One region of the Bradyrhizobium sp. USDA 4011 genome, then DNA from elsewhere that is predicted to be linked to it. Evidence: riboswitches for the same ligand, from Rfam matches in the RefSeq annotation. Region 1 holds a riboswitch; the other holds the start of a gene.
What was found. Region 1 has a riboswitch for cobalamin ahead of metE (5-methyltetrahydropteroyltriglutamate--homocysteine S-methyltransferase). Riboswitches for the same ligand answer to the same signal wherever they lie in the genome.
Positions count from the first base shown of each region.

Region 1 (4,694 bases):
CGTCGCCGAACAGGATCGGCGGCCGGACGTAGCGCGAGCCGTAGGATTGCACCCAGGCATGCTCGGTGAATACGAAGCCGGAGAGCTGCTCGCCGAAATACTGCACCATGTCGTTGCGCTCGAACTCGCCATGCACGAGCACATCGAGGCCGACGGCTTCCTGCCAGCGCACAGTCTCTGCCGTCTGCTCCTGCAGGAAGGCCTTGTAGCTGGCGTCGCTCAGGCTGCCCTTGGCATGCGCGGCGCGCGACTTGCGGACCTCGGGCGTCTGCGGGAACGAGCCGATGGTGGTGGTCGGGAACGCCGGCAGATTGAACCGCGCGCGCTGCACTTCGGTTCGTTCCTCGAAGGAGCTGGCACGGCCGCGCATCGCGGTGTCAATGCCAGCCATGCGCTGTGCGACCTTCGCGTCGTGTATCCGTGGCGAGGTCTTGCGCGCAGCGGCAGCTGCGTCGGACGCCTTCAGCGTCGGCGCGATCGAATTGTGGCCGCTCGCAAGCGCGGTGCCGAGCGCGGCCAGTTCCTCCATCTTCTGCACCGAGAAGGCGAGCCAGCTCTTGACCTCGGCGTCGAGCTTCGCTTCGAGGGCAAGATCGATCGGCACGTGCAGCAGCGAGCAGGAGGGCGCGATCTGCACGCGGTTCTTGCCGAGCTTCGCGACGACCGGTTCCAGTCGGTTGAGCAGCTTGCTGAGATCGGCGCGCCAGGTGTTGCGGCCGTCGAGCACGCCGAGCGAGACGACGCGCTCAGCGGGCAGGTGGGCGAGGTCATCGAGCTGCTCGGGCGCGCGCACCAAGTCGAAATGCAGGCCGGCGACGGGAAGCGTGAACGCAGTGTCGCGGTTTGCGCCGAGGCTGCCGAAATAGCTCGCCAGCATGATCTTGATCTGCGGCACCGCCTTGGCGATCTCGCCATAGGCGCGACGCAGCGCATCGTGGGCGGTATCGTCGAGATCGAGCGCCAGGCAGGGCTCGTCGATCTGCGCCCATTCGGCGCCGCGGCGGGCAAGCTCGCGCAGTACCTCGATATAGACCGGAAGCAGGCGGTCCAGCAGCGACAGCGGTTCGAAGCCGGCGTCCTTGCTCTTGGCGAGTTTCAGGAAAGTAACCGGGCCGACCAGCACCGGTCGGGTCTGGTAACCGAGGGCCTTGGCTTCCTCATATTCCTCGATCGGCTTGCGTGAGGCGAGGCGGAACTGCTGATCTGCAGAGAGTTCGGGCACCATGTAGTGGTAGTTGGTGTCGAACCACTTGGTCATCTCCTGCGCCGGTACGCCATGACCTTGGCTATGGTGCGCGTGACCGCACGACGCGTCATGCGCGCTACCTTCAGCGCCGCGCGCCATCGCAAAATAGGTCGCAAGCGGCACCGGGCCGCTGCTCCAGCCATAGATGGCCGGGATCGCGCCGACCATCACCGAGGTATCGAGCACCTGGTCGTAGAACGAGAAGTCGTTCGACGGGATCACCGAGACGCCGAGCTTTTTCTGGCGTGCCCAGTTGGCGGCGCGCAGACCGACGCCGGTCTCGATCAGCGTCTTTTCGTTTGTCGCGCCGGCCCAGAAGCTTTCCAGCGCAAGCTTGAGTTCACGGCGCGGACCGATCCGCGGCGTGCCGAGAGTCGCAACAGCAAGTGAGGAGGTAGATGTGGAAGACATTGGCTTAACCCCAAAAGTTGGGGGCAAAGGCCGTAGTGACACGTCTGGACTCCGCAAGACGCGGGAAAAGCGCGTGCGGGGTCGCAACCGCACCACCGGGACACCCCGCCCGAGGACGTTCATGTTGTCGAGGCAGGTCTCCTGGCTCGCGGGTCCTAGCTGTCGTCTGGCCTTCCCGAAGCTTTCGCCTCAGTGGCTTTGAGTGGACGACAACTCGCCGCTTACAGTTGCGGGGGCAGCGCCGGCATTGTACCGGCTTCCCTCTTAGCTCCGGGAGAAAGTGCCTCTCGGAGAACCACGACGCCGCCACTTATCGGCAACTTCGCGTGGCCGTCAACTCGGGCGGCATCACGTGTGATCGAGCGACATTGTTCACATCATCAACAGGCGCCATCTGCATTTTCTGGCGACCCATTGACACAGTGTGCCAAATCACACCAGATATAGTTGTTACGGTCCGTCATGCCGCAAAGCATGGTGGCTAAGAGGGAAGCCGGTGATCTCACCGAAAATCCGGCACTGCCCCCGCAACTGTAAGCAGCGAGTTGTTCCCGAAATCACGTCACTGATGCGTCGTCCGCATCGGGAAGACACGGGAGCGACGACGACCTGCGAGTCAGGAGACCTGCCGTAACACCGAAATTACGTCCACGGGCGGGGTGTCCCGGCGGTCGCTTGCACAGCCATGCCGGTGCGTTGCCGCCGGGATGATGCAGCGTCCCCTGACATCCGGCCCCAACAAACGTCACGGGGTCTGCACGATGTCACTCTCTCTCGATCGCGAAACAAAGCCAGCGCCACTCATCCTGCTGCGTCCGGAAGTGCTTGCCGCGCCGGAGGCCGCTCCTCCGATGCAGGTGATCCGCCGCAATGGCACGGTGTCGAAATTCGACGCCAGCAAGATCTCGGTTGCGATGACCAAGGCGTTCCTGGCGGTCGAGGGGCACACCGCCGCCGCATCGCGCCGCGTCCATGAGGTTGTCGAGCAGCTCACCGCCGAGGTCCTCAGTGCGCTGACGCGTCGCATGAGCGAAGGTCGCACCTTCCACATCGAGGACGTGCAGGACCAGGTCGAGCTCGCGCTGATGCGGAGCGAGCACCATAAGGTGGCGCGCGCCTATGTGCTGTATCGTGAGGAGCGCACGAGGCAGCGCGCTGAGCAGGACGCGGCGAGGGCGGTGGCCCAGCCTGTGGCCGGGCCGGCCATTCACATCACATTGCCGAACGGTAGCGAGGTGCCGCTCGACCACGCCCGGCTGGCGCTGATCATCAACGAGGCCTGCGCCGGCCTCGATGGCGTCGATGCTGCGCCCCTGATCGCCGAGACCCAGCGCAACATCTATGACGGCATCAGCCAGGATGAACTGGCGCTCGCCTCCGTGATGGCCGCGCGCACCCTGGTGGAGCAGGAGCCGAACTACACCTATGTCAGCGCGCGCCTCTTGCTCGACAAGCTGCGCACCGAGGTGTTGTCCTATGTGCTTGATATGCCGACCAGCGCCTCGCAGGCCGACATGGCGAGCCGCTATGCCGAGTATTTCCCGGCCTATATCAAGACCGGGATCAAGGCCGAACTGCTCGATGTCGAACTCGGCCGCTTCGATCTGGCGCGGCTTGCGGCGGCGATGAAGCCGGAACGCGATCTGTCGTTCCAGTTCCTCGGGCTGCAAACGCTGTATGACCGCTATTTCCTGCACGTTCGGGGCAACCGCATCGAGCTGCCGCAGGCATTCTTCATGCGCGTTGCGATGGGTCTGGTGCTGCGCGAGATCGACCGCGAGGGGCGCGCGATCGAGTTCTACAATCTCTTGTCGTCGTTCGACTTCATGGCTTCGACGCCGACCCTGTTCAATTCTGGCACGCAGCGGCCGCAGCTCTCATCGTGCTTCCTCACCACCGTGGCTGACGATCTCGACGGCATCTTCAAGTCGATCAAGGATAACGCGCTGCTGGCGAAATATTCCGGCGGGCTCGGCAATGACTGGACCCGCGTCCGCGGGCTCGGCGCGCACATCAAAGGCACCAATGGCGAGAGCCTGGGCGTGGTGCCGTTCCTCAAGGTCGCCAACGACACCGCGATCGCGGTGAACCAGGGCGGCAAGCGCAAGGGCGCGGTCTGCGCCTATCTCGAGACCTGGCACGTCGACATCGAGGAATTCCTCGATCTGCGCAAGAACACCGGCGATGACCGCCGCCGCACCCACGATATGAACACCGCGAACTGGGTGCCCGATTTGTTCATGCAGCGCGTCGAGGCTGACGGCGAGTGGACGCTGTTCTCGCCCGACGAGACGCCGGACCTGCACGATCTCTACGGCAAGCCGTTCGCCGAACGCTACGCCCATTACGAGGCCAAGGCCGCGCGCGGCGAGATGCGAGTGTTCAAGCAGATTCGCGCCGTCGATCTCTGGCGCAAGATGCTGACCATGCTGTTCGAGACCGGCCATCCCTGGATCACCTTCAAGGACCCGTCCAATCTGCGCTCGCCGCAGCGCCATGCCGGCGTGATCCACTCCTCGAACCTCTGCACCGAGATCACGCTGAACACGTCTGACGACGAGACTGCGGTGTGCAATCTCGGCTCGATCAACCTCGCCAACCACATACAGGACGGCAAGCTCAACGACGCCAGGCTGAAGGCCACAGTGACGACCGCGATGCGGATGCTCGACAACGTCATCGACATCAACTTCTACACCATCCCGGAGGCGCGCCGCTCCAATCTGCGGCACCGCCCGGTCGGTCTCGGCCTGATGGGCTTCCAGGATGCGCTGCATGCGCTGCGGATCGCGGTGGCGTCGGACGCGGCGGTTGCCTTCGCCGATATCAGCATGGAGGCAATCTCCTACCATGCGATCTGGGCCTCCAGCGATCTCGCCGCCGAGCGCGGCCGCTATCCCTCGTTCGAGGGCTCGCTGTGGAGCCAGGGCATCCTGCCGATCGATTCGATCGACTTCGTTGCCGACGCCCGTGGCGGCGTCGCAATGGATCGCACCTCGACGCGTGACTGGGCGATTCTGCGCAGCCGCGTCACGTC
Region 1 covers NZ_JBSSGG010000001.1:5,944,684-5,949,377, forward strand. The annotation lists gene metE (5-methyltetrahydropteroyltriglutamate--homocysteine S-methyltransferase) at 1-1,657, opposite strand, end outside; cobalamin riboswitch at 1,772-1,972, opposite strand; cobalamin riboswitch at 2,094-2,304, shown strand; gene ACVW1C_RS28040 (ribonucleoside-diphosphate reductase subunit alpha) at 2,419-4,694, shown strand, end outside.

Region 2 (4,694 bases), 4.8 Mb from region 1:
GAGCCCCTCGATCCCATCGGGATCGGCAACGCTCTGCCCAAGCATCTGGTATCCGCCGCACAGCCCAAGGATATGGCCGCCGCGGCGATGATGCGCCAGCAGGTCGATGTCCCAGCCTTGCGCGCGCAGAAAGGCGAGGTCGCCGCGGGTCGATTTCGAGCCGGGCAGGATGACGAGCTTCGCGTCGCCCGGAATGGCTTCGCCCGGCCGCACCATCACGAGATCGACGCCGGGTTCGAGCTTTAGCGGATCGAGGTCGTCGAAATTGGCGATCCGCGACAGCGCCAGAAACGCGATCTTGCACTGACCGGGCTTGCGCGCCTCGCCAAGCCCGAGTGCGTCTTCGGCCGGAAGCTCGCCGGCGCGAACGAACCAGGGCAGCACGCCGAAGGCGCGCCAGCCGGTGCGGGCTTCGATCAGCCGGTAGCCGTCGTCGAACAACGTCGGATCGCCGCGGAATTTGTTGATGACAAAGCCCTGGATCATCGCGGCATCATCGGGATCGATCACCGCCTGGATGCCGACGAGCTGCGCGATCACGCCGCCGCGGTCGATGTCGCCGACCAAGACCACGGGCACGCCAGCTTTGCGCGCAAAGCCCATGTTGGCGATATCGGACTTGCGCAGATTGACCTCGGCGGGGCTGCCGGCGCCTTCGACCAGCACGAGGTCGGCGCGCTGTTTCAGGCGCCCAAAGCTCTCCAGCACCGCGCCCATCAGCGACGGCTTCATGGCGGCATATTCGCGCGCGCGTGCGGTCGCGATCCGTTTGCCGTGCACGATGACCTGGGCGCCGAGGTCGGTCTCGGGCTTCAGCAGCACCGGGTTCATGTCGGTGTGCGGCTCGACGCCGGCGGCAAGCGCTTGCAGCGCCTGCGCGCGCCCGATCTCGCCGCCGTCGACGGTCACGGCGGCGTTGTTGGACATATTCTGCGGCTTGAAGGGCAGCACGCGCAGGCCGCGTCGTCTCGCGGAACGCGCGAGGCCGGCGACGATGAGCGACTTGCCCACGTCCGAGCCGGCTCCCTGGATCATCAATGCGCGCGCCATGGTGCTGACAGTCAGAACTCGACGCCCGGCTGGGCCTTGATGCCGGAGCGGAACGGATGTTTCACCAATGTCATCTCGGTGACGAGGTCGGCAATCTCGATCAGCTCCTCCTTGGCGTTGCGTCCGGTGAGCACGACATGCGTCATCGGCGGCTTCGACGTGGTCAGGAACTCGACGACATCGGCGATCGCCAGATAGTCATACCGAAGCGCGATGTTGATCTCGTCGAGCACCACCATCCGCAGGCTCGGATCCGCGATCAGCTGCTTGGCTTTTTCCCAGCCGGCCTGCGCCGCCGCGATGTCGCGGGCGCGGTCCTGCGTCTCCCAGGTAAAGCCTTCGCCCATCGCATGGAATTGACAGAGATCGCCGAAATGCCTGGTGAGCAGCCGGCGCTCGCCGGTATCCCAGGCGCCCTTGATGAATTGCACCACGGCGCAGGGAAAGCCGTGCGCCACGCAGCGCACGATCATGCCGAAGGCGGAGGAGGATTTTCCTTTGCCGGCGCCGGTATGAACGATGATCAGGCCCTTTTCACCGCTCTTGGTCGCCATGATCTTGTCGCGGGCGACCTTCTTTTTCGCCATTTTGGCCGCATGGCGTGCATCCAGCGAAGGGTCGGTGCCGACGTCGCCATCGTCAGCGTCGTTTCCATCAGAAATCATCACGTTCCTTCGGCTTGACAAGTGCGAGGCCAGGACGAATGGTGGCCATGCGTTGGTTCCTGTCCTACGACAGGCGAAGAGGGAATGCGATAGGGCTTGGACCGCAAGGTTTGCCCGAAGCGCAGCCGCCCCCGCGACCGTGACCGGAGAGATGCCCAAGCCACTGATTCCCTGATGGAGTCGGGAAGGTGGGCATCACGGGAGAAATCCTACTCCGCAAGCCGGGAGACCTGCCGACGCAGTGTGTTTGAGACCGGCGGACGGGGTGTTCCGCGACGGGGAACGAACCTGCTCACGTCAGGTTCGTGTGCCTCATCGCTTCCCGCAGTCAATCCAGGAAGGGCGATGAGCGTTACACTTCATGTCTGTATCACCTGTCGCGCCGGCCAGACGCTGGCCGAAGGCGACCTCGCGCCCGGTGCGCGCCTGCATGCCGCGCTTGTTGAGGCCGGCGTGCCCGATGACGTCAATCTGGTTCCGGTCGAATGCCTGTCGGCTTGCAGCCAGGGCTGCTCGGTCGCACTCAGCGCGCCGGGGCGATGGTCCTATGTCTACGGCCGCCTGTCCGCTGACAATGCCGGGGATGTGATCGCCGGCGCCTCCGCCTATGCCGCGGCGCCCGACGGCATCGTGCCGTGGCGCAGCCGCCCGGAAATCTTTCGCAAGCAATCGCTTGCCCGCATTCCGCCCATCGCCGTCGTGCCGGAGGCCGCAGAATGATGACGCTCGCCAAGGTTCCGGTCACCGTCGTGACCGGCTTTCTCGGGTCCGGCAAGACGACGTTGATTCAGCATCTGATCCGGAATGCCAACGGCAAGAAGCTCGCGGTGCTGGTGAACGAATTCGGCAGCGAAGGCGTCGACGGCGAGATCCTGAAGTCCTGCGCCGACGCCAATTGCCCGACCGAGAACATCGTCGAGCTCGCCAATGGCTGCATCTGCTGCACCGTCGCCGACGATTTCATCCCGGCCATGGAGCAGTTGCTCGCGCGCCCTGTGAGGCCCGATCACATTGTGATCGAGACGTCGGGTCTCGCGCTGCCGAAGCCGTTGCTGAAGGCGTTCGACTGGCCGGAGATCCGCTCGCGGATCACGGTCGACGGCGTGATCGCGCTGGCCGATGCGGAGGCCGTTGCCGCCGGCCGCTTTGCGCCTGATCCCGCCGCGGTGGATGCGCAGCGCGCGGCCGACGACAATCTCGATCACGAGACGCCGCTGTCCGAAGTGTTCGAGGACCAGATCGCCTGTGCCGATATCGTGCTGCTGACCAAGGCCGATCTCGCCGGAGCCGAGGGCATCAAGGCGGCCAAGGCAGTGATCGCGGCCGAGATGCCGCGCGAGGTGCCGATGTTGCCCATCGTCGACGGCGCCATCGACGCCCGCGTGATCCTCGGTCTTGAAGCCGCGGCAGAGGACGACCTCGCGTCCCGGCCGTCCCACCATGACGGCGAGGACGACCACGAGCACAACGACTTCAATTCCGTGGTGATCGATCTTCCGGAGATCGCCGATGTCGATGCGCTCGTCGCCTCGATCAAGGGGCTGGCACGCGAGCAGAACGTGCTGCGCGCCAAGGGCTATATCGCGGTCGAAGGCAAGCCGATGCGGTTGCTCGTGCAATCGGTCGGCGAGCGGGTGAGGCATCAGTTCGACATGCCCTGGGGCGCGCGGGCGCGGCAGTCGAAGCTCGTCGTGATCGGCGAACACGGCGACATCGATGAAGCCGCGATCCGGGCGCGACTAGGTGTCTGATGCACGTCGTCTTCCGCGAGAGCCGCGGCCTTGAGGAGACCGCGACGCCAAGGGACCTCGGCCAGGATCCGGCCGATCTCGTGGTGTTGTCGTTTTCCGACAGCGATCTCGCCGCGTTCGCGGCCGGCTGGCGGCGGGGCCGCGCCGCGCTGCCGTCGCTGCGGCTCGCCAATCTCGCGGAGCTGCGCCACCCGCTGTCGGTCGATACCTATATCGAGCGAACGCTGTCGCAGGCGCGCGGCATCCTGGTGCGGCTGATCGGCGGCGAGCCCTATTGGTCGTACGGGCTGGCCGCGGTGCATCGTCTGGCGAAGGAACATGGCATCGCCCTGGTGGTGCTGCCGGCGGATGGCCGCGACGATTTGCGGCTGGATGAATTTTCAACGCTGCCGGTCTCGACGCTCCGGCGGCTCAAGGTGCTGTGCGACAAGGGCGGCCCGGTTGCCGCACAGGCCGTGATCGCGCAACTGGCGCTGGCGTCTGGCCTTTATGCCGGGCCGGTCGTCGGCGAGATCGATCTTCCCGAGATCGGCGTCTACGATTCGCGGCGCGGTGCCGTTGCGGCGCTGCCGGCATCGGATGGCCGGCCGCTTGTGCTGGTGACTTTCTATCGCTCCTATCTGGCGGCCGGCGATACGGCACCGGTCGATGCATTGATCGATGCCTTGCGCGCGAAGGGATTCGATGCCCACGGCGTGTTCGTCACCTCGTTGAAGGCGGCGGGCGCCGCCGATTGGCTGCGCGCTCAGTTCGCGCAATGCAGCCCGGCCGCCATCGTCAACGTGACCGCGTTCTCCGCGGCGGGTGACGACGGTACGACGCCGTTCGATGCCGCATCGTGCCCGGTGTTCCAGGTCGCTCTGTCGACGGCGCAGCGTGAGGATTGGGCCTTGTCGCTGCGCGGCCTGTCGCCCAGCGATCTCGCGATGCATGTGGTGTTGCCGGAGGTCGACGGCCGCCTGTTCACAGGTGTCGTGAGCTTCAAATCGCCCGGTGAGCGCGATCCCGATCTGCAGTTCGCGCATCTTGCGCATCGGCCGGATGCCGAGCGCGTCGCAGCGGTCGCTGCCCGCGTGGCAGCCTGGCATCGGCTTGCCGGCAAGCCGCCGCAGGAGAAGCAGCTCGCGCTCGTACTCTCGAACTATCCCGGTCGTCCGCATCAGATCGCGCATGCCGTTGGTCTTGATGCGCTTGCCTCGCTGGAGGTGTTGCTGACCGATCTTGCGGC
Region 2 covers NZ_JBSSGG010000001.1:1,185,332-1,190,025, reverse strand. The annotation lists gene ACVW1C_RS05700 (cobyric acid synthase) at 1-1,050, opposite strand, end outside; gene cobO (cob(I)yrinic acid a,c-diamide adenosyltransferase) at 1,062-1,715, opposite strand; cobalamin riboswitch at 1,752-1,967, shown strand; gene ACVW1C_RS05690 (DUF1636 family protein) at 2,061-2,435, shown strand; gene cobW (cobalamin biosynthesis protein CobW) at 2,432-3,466, shown strand; partial or broken gene cobN (cobaltochelatase subunit CobN) at 3,466-4,694, shown strand, end outside.
Region 2: it holds a riboswitch for cobalamin, as region 1 does, so the genes downstream of both, ACVW1C_RS05690 (DUF1636 family protein) here and metE (5-methyltetrahydropteroyltriglutamate--homocysteine S-methyltransferase) in region 1, are expected to answer to the same signal.